DNA from 2 places in the Thalassolituus sp. UBA3500 genome. Region 1 is predicted to be linked to the other one. Evidence: riboswitches for the same ligand, from Rfam matches in the RefSeq annotation. Region 1 holds a riboswitch; the other holds the start of a gene.

Evidence for each region. Region 1 has a riboswitch for thiamine pyrophosphate ahead of thiC (phosphomethylpyrimidine synthase ThiC). Riboswitches for the same ligand answer to the same signal wherever they lie in the genome.
Region 2: it holds a riboswitch for thiamine pyrophosphate, as region 1 does, so the genes downstream of both, B2R29_RS16220 (TonB-dependent receptor) here and thiC (phosphomethylpyrimidine synthase ThiC) in region 1, are expected to answer to the same signal.

The regions. Positions count from the first base shown of each region.
Region 1 is NZ_DFQB01000024.1:10,835-18,934, reverse strand. It holds gene B2R29_RS05125 (acyl-CoA thioesterase) at 51-860, opposite strand; gene B2R29_RS05120 (PaaI family thioesterase) at 1,002-1,439, shown strand; gene B2R29_RS05115 (PaaI family thioesterase) at 1,452-1,895, shown strand; TPP riboswitch at 1,987-2,108, shown strand; gene thiC (phosphomethylpyrimidine synthase ThiC) at 2,224-4,041, shown strand; gene thiO (glycine oxidase ThiO) at 4,045-5,172, shown strand; gene thiS (sulfur carrier protein ThiS) at 5,169-5,381, shown strand; gene B2R29_RS05095 (thiazole synthase) at 5,374-6,246, shown strand; gene B2R29_RS05090 (PfkB family carbohydrate kinase) at 6,243-7,790, shown strand; gene htpG (molecular chaperone HtpG) at 7,885-8,100, shown strand, end outside.
Region 2 is NZ_DFQB01000060.1:156,694-164,793, forward strand. It holds gene B2R29_RS16205 (CHASE domain-containing protein) at 1-1,041, opposite strand, end outside; gene B2R29_RS16210 (hypothetical protein) at 1,352-2,320, shown strand; gene htpX (protease HtpX) at 2,373-3,266, opposite strand; TPP riboswitch at 3,392-3,499, shown strand; gene B2R29_RS16220 (TonB-dependent receptor) at 3,595-5,757, shown strand; gene B2R29_RS16225 (hypothetical protein) at 5,852-6,118, shown strand; gene pnuC (nicotinamide riboside transporter PnuC) at 6,352-6,978, shown strand; gene B2R29_RS16235 (choline/ethanolamine kinase family protein) at 6,990-7,745, shown strand; gene B2R29_RS16240 (DnaJ domain-containing protein) at 7,894-8,100, shown strand, end outside.

The sequences.
Region 1 (8,100 bases):
TAAGTAATAGTTGCTCTCACTGACTACAGCAAGGAAGAACTCTGTAAAGATCAGCTGCGTTTGTCGTAAACCACAACCAGCTGGCGTGACAGCGCAAGAAGAGAGCCGTCAGCACGGTAGATGCGGGCAGTCGTGTGGGCATAGCCACCATGTGCTTCAGCAATGTCTACTTCGTAGTAAAGCCAGTCATTCGCCTGAAGAGGGGCGTCGCCTGCAGACGGTGAATCAAGAAGTTCCAGACTCCAGGTGATACTCGCACACGGAGCTACCGATTTCAGTTTCTGTAGCGTGGCTGGAGGCCAGGAATCAATCAATGCAACCAGATGCGCTTCGGTGAGGGGCCCGCTGCAGTCGTTGAAACGCATCCAGCCGTGGATGTGATTGTCTTTACTGTTCGAGAAGGGGAGTCCACCACTGACGTAGCTGAAGTCGATATGACGAACAAATTCGGGGGTAACACCCTGAATGTATCCGAGACGGGTGCCGCTGCCGGGCTCTCCGGGGTCGCTTTTGTCTGCAGCGACAACGACATCAGACTCCCGAGCTTTGCCGTAGCAGGCGCTGACCACGGTCGCGCAATCTTCGTTCTGGAGGACTTCTGCCTGCAGGTGTGAGACCGAGCGACCAGCTCTGAGGGCTCGCGTGGCGATTTCGTAAGGTTGTTCTGTCGTCAGTGCCCCGCAGAAGTGGATGCTAAGAGACCGTAGCGGCGCAGACTGGGGGTAATCGCGCTCCAGAGCTGTCAGGGCCAGCGCTGCCGACATTCCGCCAAACGTGGTCTTTCCCTGGCCCCATGAGGCATCGACAGCGGGCATCTCACCATTGAGAAGGGCTTGATAGTAGTGATCGAAAGAGGTCATTACGAGTCCTGTTTTACTATAAAGATCACCGTGATTGAGACTTGGTGATCATATATGTCAATTTAATAGCTCGGATACAGCATTGCTCATCAATTGAGTGACAAGTACCTTAACCATTCTGCTTTTAAGGAGCCCCTCATTATGTCAGATCAACTGACGCAGAGAGCTACCCGGTTTGTATCGGTTTTGCCGCATTGTCGCTTACTCAACATGACGGTGGAATACGCCGACGGTGAAAAAGTGATTCTCAAGTTGCCATACAGTGAAGCCATTATAGGCAACCCTGATAATGGCATCGTCGCCGGTGGCAGCCTGACGACCCTGATGGATACCGCGTGCGGTACTGCAGCCTTCAATTGTTTTGAGGATGGAGAAGTCTGTCCAACGCTGGATTTGCGCATGGACTACCATCGCGCAGCGAAGCCGGGTGAGAACCTGATTGGTGAAGCGCGAGTCATTAAGCGAGCCAACAGCCTGGTATTCACGCAAGGTGAAGTGCGACAGGAAAGCGATAACGTTGTTGTTGCTACATGTACCGCTAACTTTATGCGCATTGGTTTGCGTCTTGGTAGTAAGTAAGAGGACAAAACAATGACAGAAGCCATGCGCAAAATTCTGCAACAATGCCGTGACAACGGTGATTTCGATGCTGTAATCGATGCCGTCCCTTATGCCGGATTGCTAGGAATAAAACTGCACTCGATGGACCTGCAGCCGACATTTATTTTGCCAGCGAATAAAGACAATATTGGTAACCCCATACTGCCAGCTATTCATGGTGGTGTGATTGCAGGTTGTATGGAAACTTCCGCTGCTTTGCATCTTCTGATGACCATGGAAAGTATTGCGTTGCCAAAAATCATCGACTTTTCTATTGATTACCTTCGAGCCGGAAGACTCCAGGATACCTTCGTCAGCTGTCAGGTATGGCGTCAGGGAAGCCGGGTAGCCAACGTTGCTATTAATGCGTGGCAAACGGATCCCGGCGAACCCATTGCAACCGCACGAGCGCATTTTCTGCTTGTACAAGAGTAGTGTCGTGCTCTCGTTTGAAAAGACAACCCATGTAAATTAATTCTATGAAGCGCCTTGTCATCGCGGGGCGAATCGCCATACACTGATGGCGAATTATCTGTCGGGGTGCCTGACCGGTTATCAATGATAACCACACAGGCTGAGATCGCGAATGCGGGTCCCGTTGAACCTGATCTGGTTAGTGCCAGCGTAGGGAACAGAGATGAACTGCCGGGGCTCCCCGTGGTCTGTAACACGTAAATTCTGACGGTTGCTTAATGCGCTGAAAGAATTTCTCGTGTCATCTATTCTCGTCGCTGCCTGCCTGATCCTTTAAAAGGAAAAGAGCATGGCTGACAACACCAATACCGAATTTAACCTGACTTACGCCTATCCTGCGTCTGAAAAAATATATCTGGGCGGCACTCGCGATGACATCCGTGTCGGTATGCGCCAGATTAACCTTTCGGATACGACTCAGGCGGACGGCAGCAAAACGCCTAACTCTCCATTGCGTGTCTACGATACGTCAGGCCCATACACCGACCCTGCAATCACTGTTGATGTCACAAAAGGTCTGGCACCTGTGCGTGAGCAATGGATTGAAGATCGCGCCGATACTGAATTCACCGAAGCAACATCTCGTGAATCAAACAGGATTGCGATCAAAGAAGGTCAGCTTTCTCTGCGTCAGAGGGTTCGCAAAGCGAAAAGCGGAAAAAACGTCTCGCAGCTATGGTATGCACGTCAGGGCATCGTGACGCCGGAAATGGAGTACGTTGCTATTCGGGAGAACATCGGCTTGTCACAAGAAGGGATGGCGGCTGAGATCGCAAAGCAGCATTCGGGTAAACGTTTTGGAGCAAAGATTCCTGATTATATTACTCCCGAATTTGTACGTGACGAGATAGCGGCGGGCCGTGCGGTCCTTCCTTCCAATATTAATCATCCGGAAAGTGAGCCCATGATTATCGGGCGAAATTTCCGTGTCAAAGTAAACGCCAATATTGGTAACTCAGCTGTCACGTCAAGCATCAGTGAAGAAGTAGAAAAAATGGCCTGGGCAACCCGTTGGGGCGCCGACACCATAATGGATCTTTCGACAGGCGATAATATCCATGAAACCCGGGAGTGGATTTTGCGAAATTCACCTGTGCCAGTGGGCACTGTTCCGCTGTATCAGGCGCTTGAAAAAGTCGGTGGCGTTGCAGAAGACCTCACATGGGAGATTTACCGCGACACATTGATTGAGCAGGCAGAGCAGGGCGTCGACTACTTCACTATTCATGCTGGAGTTCGCCTGCAGTTTATCCCGATGGCGGCAAACCGTTTAACAGGTATCGTCAGCCGTGGCGGGTCGATTATGGCGAAATGGTGCCTGGCTCATCACAAAGAGAGCTTTCTCTATACTCATTTCGAAGAAATCTGCGAAATTATGAAAGCCTACGATATTTGTTTTTCGCTTGGAGATGGTTTGCGTCCGGGCTCAATCGCGGATGCAAATGACGAACCTCAATTCGCTGAACTACGGACACTAGGCGAGCTGACAAAAATAGCATGGAAACACGATGTTCAGACCTTTATCGAAGGTCCGGGCCATGTGCCAATGCATATGATTGAAGAAAATATGACAGAGCAGCTTGAGCATTGTCATGAAGCGCCTTTTTATACCTTAGGACCCCTGACAACGGATATTGCACCGGGGTATGACCACATCACTTCCGGTATTGGTGCTGCTCTTATCGGCTGGTATGGCTGTGCCATGCTTTGCTACGTCACGCCCAAGGAACATCTCGGTCTACCCGATAAAGAGGATGTAAAACAGGGGCTGATTACCTACAAGATTGCAGCCCATGCAGCGGATCTTGCTAAAGGTCATCCAGGGGCACAAATGCACGACAATGCCATGTCTGCAGCGCGATTCGAATTTCGTTGGGAAGACCAGTTCAATCTGGCGCTGGACCCAGATACGGCTCGCCAGTATCACGATGAAACTATGCCGAAAGACGGGCACAAAGTGGCTCATTTCTGTTCTATGTGCGGGCCTAAATTCTGCTCAATGAAGCTGTCTCACGATATTCGCAATCAGCGACAGGGCATGGATGAAATGTCAGAAAAATTCCGTGCAAATGGATCAGAGCTTTATGTCGATGCAGTAGAGTTCTGAGCGATGCCTTCAATTGCAATAATCGGCGCTGGTTTAATAGGTAAACTCCTCGCCTGGCAGCTAAGTCGGAGCGGGATGGAAGTGTCTGTTTTCGAACGCTCGAGTGAAGACAAGCCCGAAAGTGCGGCCTGGACGGCCGCTGCGATGGTTGCTCCTGTTGCCGAAAAGCCTTTGTGTCATCCTGAAGTCTTTGAGCTTGGTATGGAATCATTGACTCTGTGGCCAGTCCTGCTGGAAGAATTGTACCAGGACGTCGGAATTCGTGTGCCATACAGGCGTCGGGGCACCCTTGTCGTTGCGCACCCGTCAGACCAGGCCGAAATGGATCTGTTTAAGCGTGATATGGCGGCGCCGCAACTTCCGGGAAACTCTTACGCCGTAGCTCTTCATGATGCTGGGCTTCGTCAGAAAGAACCCGCGCTTTCTGATGAGTTTAAGCAAGGCTTCTGGCTGCCTGATGAAGCTCAGGTGGACAACAGAACCCTGCTCAGTGCGCTCCAGCTGGCAGCCGTCAGTCATGGTGCAGCCTTTTATTACGACTGTAATATTACCAGGACGGACGGTGGTTATTCTTTGGATGTCGCACGCCGTGAAAGTTCAGAACTGCAGCAGGCCGATATCGTAATTGATTGCCGCGGTGCGGGCGCGAGAAAAGATGCTGATCGTGTGATTCGTGGAGTGCGCGGTGAAACACTTTGGGTTTCCAGCCCGGGAACCGAATTTCATCGCCCGGTGCGTTTACTGCATCCGAGATATCACTTGTATATGGTCCCCCGCGGTAATGATTGTTACCAGCTGGGTGCAACCGAACTGGAAAGCGATGATTGTTCGCCGGTCAGTGTCCGTTCGGCGATGGAAATGTTGAGTGCTTTTTGGGTGTTATCACCGGGTTTTTCAGAGGCACGGATTTTGTCTATGGAGACTAACCTTCGTCCAGCAACACAAGATCACAGGCCTTGTGTAACGCTATCCAGTCATCCTAACGAGCCAAAAACACTGTTCGTGAATGGTTTGTTCAGACACGGGTTTCTAGTTGCGCCTGCACTACTAAAAAAAATCGAAAACTTACTGGCTGGTGAAGGATGGATGAAGTCGGTATTTAAATTATCCGAGCAAGGAGAGGGTGCATGATCGATATTGTAGTCAACGGCCAACCGATGCCGTGGGGGAGCGATAAAGACGTGAAGACTCTGATTATTGGTACGCTGAATTATCCAAGCGACGGTGGTCGTTTTGTTGTGGCACTTAATGGCGAGCTGTTACCCATAGAAAAATGGCCATCTACGATCTTGAACGACGGCGATATTGTTGACGTATTGGGAGCTATTACCGGTGGCTGATTCAGACGGACTTACCATTGCGGGCGAAGAAATTTCCAGTCGCTTATGGCTGGGCAGCTCAATGTACCCATCACCTGACCTGATGGTCTCAGCATTTGCCCACGCGCAGCCGGGCTTTGTCACCATGTCTCTGCGGCGACAGACCGCTGGGGATGTTGCTAACAATGATTATCACGAACGTGTTAGTCACTGGCTGGGAGCCAGTCAGGCTCGCTTACTGCCCAATACCGCTGGCTGTCAGTCTGCGAAAGAGGCCATTCAGCTGGCTGTTCTGGCCCGTGAGTTATTCAAAACTTCATGGGTAAAGCTTGAAGTCATCGGCGACGAATACAGCCTGCAACCCAATGTATTCGAACTGGTGAGTGCAGCGCGGGAGCTATCTGCGCAGGATTTTAAAGTCTTACCTTATTGCACCGATGACCTGGTGGTGTGCGAGGCCTTGTTGCATGCCGGTTGTCCGGCCGTTATGCCGTGGGGCGCACCGATTGGTACCGGTAAGGGGATTGTTAACCCGTATCAGCTGCGAACACTCAGGGCACGCTTACCCGAAGCAAAAATAATCATAGATGCAGGCATCGGTCGTCCTTCTCAGGCCATGCAAGCGATGGAAATGGGTGCCGATGGTGTTCTTCTTAATACGGCCGTGGCAAAGGCCGCAGACCCGGTAGCGATGGCAGGCGCTTTTGCTGCTTCGGTTAAGGCAGGTCGCACAGCGTATCAGGCTGGTTTTATGGCCGAGCGGGATATGGCCTCGCCGAGCACGCCTGTCGCAGGTCTGCCGTTCTGGCACCGTTCTGGGCGACAGAGAGCTGGATGTCAGAGTACGGGACGGCAGGACGTTGACAGAAAAGGTAAATCACAATGACTGATTACTCGTCAGCGGGTTACTTATTAGTTATCTGCGCGTCTGATAGCCGCGGTGGCGCAGGCTTGCAGGCTGCCCTGGCGCAGGCAGCGATCGCAGGGTGCGAATGTCGCAGTGTCGTTGTTGGCGTTACCGCGCAGAGTCATCAGGGTGTTGAGTTTGTCAGTACTGTGGATGCGGAAACGGTTAAGGCACAAGTTGATGCAGCGTTACGGGACGGTCGGCCCGGAGCGATTCTGATTGGCTGGCTGCCGCCCGAGCCGGTGTTGTTGCGTTATCTGTGCGAGGTGCTTGGCCACATTGACAGCGATGCTTCCGGAGAAGCAATCCCGGTCGTATGGGACCCTGTTGTTTCTGCGACTCTCGGTAATCTGCCTGCCGCCAACTCTGGCCTCGCTGATTTACTTCGCCATGTATCGGTGGTGACTCCCTCCCTTAACGAGGCGCGCTGGCTGGTGGCGGATTATTCTCTGAGCGCCAATGAAGCCGCGGCGGCTCTACAGGAAACAGGTGTGAAAACGGTCATTATTACTGGCGGAGATAACGAGCAGCAGCAACACTCCGCTTGGGTAACTGATCTGATATTCAGCTGTGCTGATAATGACTATCCGGAGAGTGTTGCAAGACCGTCGTTTGCACTTCATCAGCAGAGAGAGGCGATTCAGGCACACGGGACAGGTAGCCAGTTTTCAGCGGCTTTGGCGGTTCAGATCGCCAGGGGCACACGCCTCTATGATGCGATTGTTCTTGCTGCGGCCGCTGCGCGTCAGGCATTGATCGCGAGCACGGGGGCTCAAGACTCTGGTGTGGCTGGTATGGCCTACAGAAACTGCCTCGCCACTCCATTGCCGAGCAACGGTGAGGATTGGCCATTGATCAGCGATATCGGAACGTATCCGCATACCGATGCTTTTGAGCCTTATAGTCCGGGTCTTTACGCACTCTCTGAGTCACTCGAACATCTGGAAATGATACTCAGCATCGGGGTTGATACTGTCCAGTGGCGTATCAAATCACCAGGGCCTGAATATAGAAGTGAGACACGTCAGGCAATGGCGATGTGTCGCAGACATGGTGTCAGTTTCTGGCTCAATGATGATTGGCCACTGGCGCTTGAGCTGAAGACTGATGGCGTTCATCTGGGGCAGGAGGATCTGGTCTGCGCTGATATCGACGCTCTCTGTGCCGCGGGGGTGGGGCTTGGAGTCAGTACGCACACCGAGTGGGAAATAGCCCGCGCGCGTGCGCAGAAGCCCAGCTACATCGCTTTCGGGCCAGTATTTACTCCACTGTCTAAGCGCCTGCGATACCAACCACTTGGCGTGGATTGTCTGGACTCTTGGAGCAAAAAGTACCGGGCGTGGCCGCAAACCTGCATTGGTGGCATCGTTCCGGAGAATGCAGCTAGGGTAGCCTCAACCGGCGTTGGCTCTCTGGCCGTGGTGACATGCATCGCCGGCGAGCGGAATGACGAGCCTCTGATTCGACGTAATATTGCTGAACTGCGTGCAGCCCTTGAAATGTTTTCCTCAGCCCCAAAATAGAGCTCAGTACATAGCCCATGTCGAGCCTGCACCTGCGAGCTGGACGACAGGGCGAACACAGTAAAAGGGCTGATACGTCTGAAAGGAGAGATGAATGACTGCCGCAAGTAAAGAAACACTGGGGTTTAAGACAGAAGTTAAACAGCTTTTGCACCTGATGATTCACTCTTTGTATTCCAACAAAGAAATTTTCCTGCGTGAGCTGGTATCCAATGCATCGGACGCCTGTGACAAGTTGCGTTTTCAGGCGTTAACGAACAACGATCTGTACGAATCAGAGTCAGACCTTAAGGTCGATATCACATTCGAC
Region 2 (8,100 bases), on a different contig from region 1:
GCCAAATGCCCTGCGATTTGGCTCAAATGGGTAGATATATAAGACCGGGTAATATCGATCCTGATTACTGGCCTCGACCAGGCGACCGCCCTCTGCAAACTCGGTGAATGTGAAGCCCTCGAAGCCACGATCTCGATAAAAAGCTTCCCAACGCGCACGCCCCGCATTATCAACGATCTCCGTCCAGCCAACGCCGAAGAAGGCGTCATCACGAGACATCACACGTTCCGAGAACCGCGCAAACTCCTCGGGCGTCACGAAATCACTTGCACTGAATAATGCCGCGTAAGCGATCAGTTTGTTCTCTGAAATAGTTAACCGAGCATCAACGAGTTGTGACAGCTCATCAGCTGAGGCCTTGAGATCACTGACGATCCGCTCCCGGTTAAAACCAACGGACTTATAGAAAAGTCCGAACACGGCAGCAAGAATCAACAGTATTGGCACCATCACCTTAATTTTACGATCACGACTGTAGATATGTTCAGGCGCAGCCAACACCATAATTACAGGCGTCACCAAGAGCGCCCCTATCGCGTCGCCGGCCCACCAGGTGATCCAGTTAAACGCCAGCCGTTCAGTGACGATAAACTCATTAACGTACAGCGTAATATTGCCGATCGTTGTGCTGACCACACAGCCAAGCGCGACGACGACGAAACAGAACCGAACCAGGTGAGACAGTTCATCCCAACGGCTGCGGCCTGGCAGATAAGTGCGGTAAAGCCAAGCCCCGAACAGCCCCTGCAGCGTTGCACCAGCCCCCATGGCGATACCAGAGATAAGGGCAGTTGCAGACAACTCATTCAGTGCCGACGTGGTGGTGTACAGGTTGGCCCAAACGGCGCCTGCCATAACACCGGTGAAAGCAACAGTTCTGCTGAAAAGAAGAAAAGAGGCCAGGGCTACACCTGCGGCTGGCCAAACAGCGGCGGCATAATCTGGAGGGATTGCGAGCGCTGAACCCAGTCGGGCGAAAACAAAATAGGCCAACGCAGCAATGAGAAATCTGACGAAGTACATACCACCGTCCAGGAACATAACTTTTCAAGTATAGACAGAGATTTGAGGTTGGCCTTCTCTCGATCAGAAGCCAATGGAGCTAGCCCGTTAACAGATGGGTGGATGAATGCCATATATAAACTAGTCTCTGAAGAGCCCAGTCGACCTACCCCTGACGTCATCACTCGCGCGAATGGCGCAGCTGGATAAGGCATTTCAGGTCAAACCTGCAAGTCGCGACTTGGTACGCAACTTGTCTCGAAGTGACGTCTGTCGTCTCATACCACTGACTGAAGATATCCGTTATAGTTGGTGGCTCGGCGACAATAACAATAATAGGAAGCCCCCGATGGCAGAAAAAGACTACATTGCCATGTGGTACCACGCGCGTAAGCCGTATGGCATCAACGACACTATCTACTGGGGTTGGTACGACCCAGACACCAACAGCATTGACTGGCAAACCTGGCAGCACGCAGATGCTGATGGTATGGCAGGCTTCGCAAATATTCTCCGCCCGATGGGCTACCCCTGCTCCCCGCTTCCTGTCTGTAATGAAACCAAGGTTCCGGGCTGGCGCGAAATCATTAAAGCGAAAAAAGAGTTCCCAACCGAGGAAGGCGAGAAAGTCGTAAACTGGAAGAAAACCTACGAATACTCCAAAAATGACGTGTTCACGCCTGAAGTCGCCTGCCTGACTGAGGACGAAACAACCCGCCTGAACCAATGGTGTAAGGAGCACAAAGTGGCTCCGGGCAGCCTGGTCTACTCAAGTCTGAGCAATATCATCGCTGAACGTATGGTAAAAGGCGACAAGCCCTTTTACTGGTTTTATCCTATGAACGTGCGCGGTGCCACAGGCATTAAGACAGAAAGCTTTAACCAGGTGTCCGGTGTCTACATGCTGACAGATCCGGTATCCACTCCCGAAAGCTGGCAGTCACAGATGCGTCAGCGCTTTAAAGCCAAGCAGCACTGGGCCAACTGGAAGCTTGCTAATATCGGTAAGTACGTGGGTTACGCGGGTGTAAAACTCATTTATCGACTCACCAGTGGCAAACAGTTCTACATGGGCAATTGCTCCAACATGGGCTCTTGGCCATTCCCCGGACAGGACAACCCACCCAAACAAAACAACCTCCGTCTGATTGCAGTGGCCCCTGGCACAGCCAACTACCCGATTTCCGCAACAATGACGGAGTGGTACGGCCAGCTGACACTGACCTTAAAGATGCACCCTCACATCTGTCCTGACCAACAAACGGTCCGCGATATTTCTGATGCATGGCGCGATGCGCTACTGACGAAAATACAATAAGAAAAGCCCGCGACTGCGGGCTTTTTGCTGTCAAAGGGCGGCGACTAACGCCTTATTGGCTATTGCCGTAGCGTTGTTGCAGCGCCTGGATCCGCACATCCAGTGGTGGGTGCGTCGCAAACAGGGCTGAAAACTTACCCTCTCCTCGGATGCCGAAAGCGACCAACTCACCCTGCAGTTCACTGGGTTGCTCATACGTTTCTTTTAAGCGCATCAGCGCGGACGCCATGGCCGCAGGGCTCACCAGTTCGGCACCCGCCTGATCGGCACGGAACTCACGACGACGGCTGAACCAGGCAACGATGGTAGAGGCCAGAATGCCGAGGATAATCTCAGACACAATGGTCGCCACGAAAAAGCCAATGCCCGGTCCATTTTCATTCTTAAAGATCGCCTTATCGACGAAGTTACCGATGATGCGCGCGAAGAACATAACAAAGGCGTTCACCACGCCCTGAATCAGCGCCAGCGTGACCATATCGCCGTTCGCTACGTGGCCAATCTCGTGGCCCAGAACGGCTTTCACTTCATCTTTGCTCATTCGTTGCAGCAGGCCCGTAGAGACCGCCACCAGCGCATCATTTTTATTCCAACCCGTGGCAAACGCGTTCGGCGCATCCGACTGGAAAATACCAACTTCCGGCATACCGATTCCGGCTTTATCCGCCAGTTCTTTCACTGTACTGACCAGCCACTGCTCGCCAGAATTGTGCGGCTGATCAATGACCTGAACCCGCATACCGCGTTTCGCCATCCACTTTGAGATGAAAAGCGATACGAAAGAGCCCGCCATACCGAACACCAGACAGAAAATCAGCAGCGACTGCAGATTCAGGTCGGTGCCGTTCTGCTGAAAGTAACTGTCTACGCCCAGCAGGCTCAACGTGATACTGGCAACCGCGATAACCGCAAGGTTGGTCGCCAGAAAGAGGAATATACGAAGCATCTTTATGCTCTCCGCTAATCAAGTAAGGGTCTGACAGAGGTTATGAGGGTTTTACGCCCGCATATCAATAGATAGTGAGTGTAAAAAAAGGTGATGACAGTGGTATTGACGCTTAGTTACCATGCGCCATACCCAGGGGGAGGTTGCCACAAGCAGCCTGAGATTAGCTTCGAGCTTAAACCCCGGAACCTGATCCGGTTAGTACCGGCGTAGGAATGGGAAGGCAGCCTTCACCAGCTGCGTGACATTTCAGACACTGTTTATTCAGTCCGCTACGCGACAGCCGGGTCTTTGTTTACCAGCATTTGTAAGGTTTACAGGAAGACCCATGACACCAAAAACTCTACGCTCGCCACTGGCACTCGCCATTCTCGCAGCGGCGACGCTGGCCAACGCCGACGTCGAACTTACCCCCGTGACCGTCGAAGCCGATTTTCGTCAGACCGATGTTCAGCAGATTCCGGAAGCCGTGACCGTTGTCGGCAGCGACGACATCAACGCCCGCAGCGCCGAACATCTGGAGCAGGTGCTGAGCTTCGCGCCGAACGTGAATTATTCATCGGGTGCGTCTCGTGGACGCTTCTTTCAGATTCGCGGTATCGGCGAGCGAAGCCAGTTTATCGACCCGGTGAATCCGTCCGTGGGTCTGGTGATCGACGGTATCGATATGACCGGCCTTGGCGGCGCTGCCACACTGTTCGACGTGAAGCAGGTGGAAGTTCTCCGCGGCCCACAGGGCACACGCTTCGGTGCGAATGCGCTGGCTGGCATGATCAACATCCGCTCCAACGATCCGACCAAAGAAACCGAGGGGTATCTGTCGGCCCGCGCTGGCAACTACGACAGCTACGGCTTAGGCGGTGCGGTATCTGGCAGCATCAGTGACTCTGTTCAGGGGCGTATTGCCATCAACGGTTACCAGTCAGATGGTTACACAGACAACATCTGGCTCAACCGTGATGACGTTGAACAGATCGATGAAATAGTGGCTCGCGGAAAGCTGGCGTTTCAAGTCAGCGAAGATACGGATCTTGGGTTAACTTACCTCTACGCCGATATCGACAACGGCTACGATGCCTTCAGCCTCGACAACACCCGTGAGACCTACTCTGATGAACCGGGCACTGACGCACAGGATACCCATGCGTTCGCTCTGAGCTCAGACACCCAACTGAGTGATGCGCTGATTCTCCAGACAGAATTCACCGGCAGCTGGTCAGACATTGAATACAGCTACGACGAAGACTGGGCTTATGGCGAGTACATCTGGCTCGACGATGACCCTGTTTACCAGCCTGATCCGTGCGATACCACGCAAGGGCCATGTCTTGCTGACTTCGACGGTTACAGCTCGTTTGATCAGTACCTGCGTGATTACGATCGTCAGTCTGCGGATGTCCGCCTGATGTCTGGCACCGATGGCCGCATCTTCGGGAACACCACCGACTGGGTTGCTGGCATCTACGCTATGCAGCGCAATGAAGATCTGACCCGTAACTACACCTACCTTGAGTCACCGTTTGAAAGCGAACTGGAGACCACCTCCACTGCGGCGTATGGCGAACTGAGTACTCAGTTGTCGGAATCGCTCCGTCTGATCACTGGTTTACGTGTTGAAAACTGGACCAATGACTACCGCGACAGCGACGGTATTGAAGGCAGCACAGATGAAACACTGCTGGGTGGCAAGGTAACTCTCGAAGCCCTCGTGTCGTTTGATCATCTGGCGTACGTCTCGCTGGCGCGAGGATATAAAGCAGGCGGCATCAACACCGATCCGGATATCTCTGAAGCCAATCGCGAATTTGATACCGAATTCAACAACGCGTTGGAACTGGGCCTGAAATCGTCGCTGCTCGACAACGATCTGAAAACCCGTATTGCCGCGTTTTATATTCAGCGCAAAGACCAGCAGGTGAAAAGCTCATACGCCGTGCTGGATACCAATGGTCAGCCTGAGTCGTTTCAGGATTATTTGGCAAACGCAGCCGAAGGGCGCAACTACGGCATTGAGCTGGAGTCGGACTGGAACCTGACTGCACGCCTGAGCTGGTTGCTGAGTTACGGTTACCTGATCACCGAATTCGTTGATTACACCTACCAGACCATCGTCGACGATGTAACACAGGAAATATCAAAAGACGGTCGCCAGCAGGCACATGCACCTCAGTACAGCGTTTCCAGTGCGCTGACCTACGCGTTGACGGATGCGCTGTCATTCCGTGTAGGCGGAGAAGCTAAAGACGCCTTCTATTTTTCCGACAGCCATGACGAACGTTCTGAAGCTTACGTGCTCTGGAATGCCCGTATCGCTTACAGTCAGCCTGCCTATGAAGTGGCGCTCTATGGCCGTAACCTGACCGATCGTGATACACAGGTGAGAGGATTTGGTGGTTTTGGTAATGACCCACGTAAAGGTTATGCAGAAGAGCCTTATTACCAATACGGCGAGCCGCTGACGTACGGCGTCGAAGGCAAGTTCTACTTCTGACAGTGACAAAGCGGTGGGCAATGCCCACCCTACTTGCATGTAAGGTGCGCACCGCGCACCTTTAACGACGTCTACATTTCATCCGGAGACCACCATGGAAATATCTGTAGAAATAAGCAAATACCCTCTGGCTGACGACTATCTCCCGGCGATAAAAAGCTTTATTGATCGCCTGAACACCATCGACGGTCTGACCGTAGTTACCAATACCATGAGCACTCAGGTATTCGGTGATCATGATCTGGTGATGAATACGCTGCGTGATGAAATGAAGCTGAGCTGGGAAACCTACGGCAAAGCGATTTTTGTCTGTAAATTTATCGGTGTGAATCTTGATCCAGCACTGAAGCCGCACGGTTAATCCGGTACGTAATACCCATACTGCGCTGCAGAATATGATTCGGACGGTGGGAAGTTACCGAAATCAGATGATCAGCGGGCATCTGTGCCATGGCAGGAGCTGTTCCATACAGCTCTCTGCATTTCCGCCATCCCTGGCGGTCAGACGCACAGCTGAGCATACATGGATGTACTTGCTGCGTCCCGATGATCACTTATTGCGGTAACGACATAACATGGAATTAAGGAGCCTCTATGCTCGACACCATACTTTCAGGCGCGATTGAATACGCGCAGACCATGAGTCACTGGGAGACCACCGCAGTGCTTCTCGGCATTGCGTATCTCGTACTGGCCATGCGTCAGAGCCAGTGGTGTTGGTACGCGGCTTTCGGTAGCACAGCGATTTTCAGCTGGCTGTTTTTCGACGTATCGCTGGTGATGGAATCCGCGCTCAACGTGTATTACCTCGCCATGGCGGTGTATGGCTGGCTGGCGTGGCGAAATGGTTCTCCAGAGTCACCTGACCTACCCATTCAACGTTGGAGCCTTCAGCAACACGGCATGGCTATAGGTGGCGTCGTACTTATCAGTCTCATGAGTGGCTGGCTGCTGACCAACAATACCACTGCCGCCCTGCCTTATCTCGATTCGTTCACCACCTGGGGCGCAGTACTGACCACCTGGATGATCACCCGCAAAGTGTTGGAGAACTGGCTCTACTGGGTCGTGATCGATGCGGCTGCGATCTACCTCTATATCGACCGCGGGCTTTACCTGACGGCGGTGCTGATGGCCTTTTATGTGGTGCTGGCCGTGGGCGGTTACCTGCTCTGGCGCAAAGACTATCAGACGCAACAAGCGTCTCCGCAGGCTGCTTGAAGAGTGTAAATGTGATTTCTGAGGAGATTCTGGCTGAGTGGCATAAGTGGGGTGTGACCTCACGCCCTGAAAAAATTCAGCGCATCCCAGGCGGATTAACGAACCAGAACTTCCTTCTTTGCAGTGACGGTGTCGAACTACTCCTGCGCCTGAACAACAAAGCGACATCCCTGGGTATCTACCGCGAGGAAGAGCTAACGATCCACCAGCAGATGGCCAAGGCTGGACTCGCCCCCAAACTCAGATACCAATCGGCTGAACTTAACTACTGGGTACGTGATTTTATTCCCGGTGAGTCCCTCAATGCTGCACCATCGATAGATGAACTCAGGGCAATTGCGCAGATTCTGGCTTCCGTGCACTCGCAGCACCCCACCATCAACCTCCACACTCTCGATGTTCAGGCCGCATGCTCCCAGTATCTCGCCCAATGCGATGGCAATTCAGAGGCTGTCATCCGACTTAAAAGTGAGCTTGCGAAGCTGGCTCCCTTGCCTGCCGAAGAGGCCTGTTTATGCCATCTTGACCCATTGCCCGCAAACTGGCTGCGCGACATAGCAGGCAAACTCTGGCTACTGGATTGGGAATACGCTGCCATTGCCCACCCCGCTCTCGACTACGCGGCCCTGCAGCTCCAATTACCCGAGAATATGCAGGCTTCGTTTGAATCTTTCATACCTGAAAATTTCCGTGAAGTGATGCCAGACGCCCGCGCTCAGGTTCAACTGCTTGATCGCTCATGGCGCCTGGCTCATGCGTCCGAATAAGCCCCTCTTTGTAACACTTTGTTACATCACAAGCATGACTTAACAGTCATTCATGCCTAGCGCGGCCTAAGTTGGTTGGATTACGCCATATACAGTGAAACATTAGCCTCTGATAATTGAACGCTCGTTGCTTCAGTGAAGTCAGCCAATGAACATGAGTACCAAGCGATGCTATCAATTGCTGGGCCTGCCAGACGGCAGCTCACGTACTGCTGCTCGTGAAGCCTACCAACGCCTGGCGCTCGCCTATCATCCCGACCGTAATCCCGGTGCCGGTGAAGTTTTCAGTCAGATATCAGAGGCTTATCAGGTACTGAACAGCTACTTTGATAGCTTGGAGCAGGACATTCCTGAA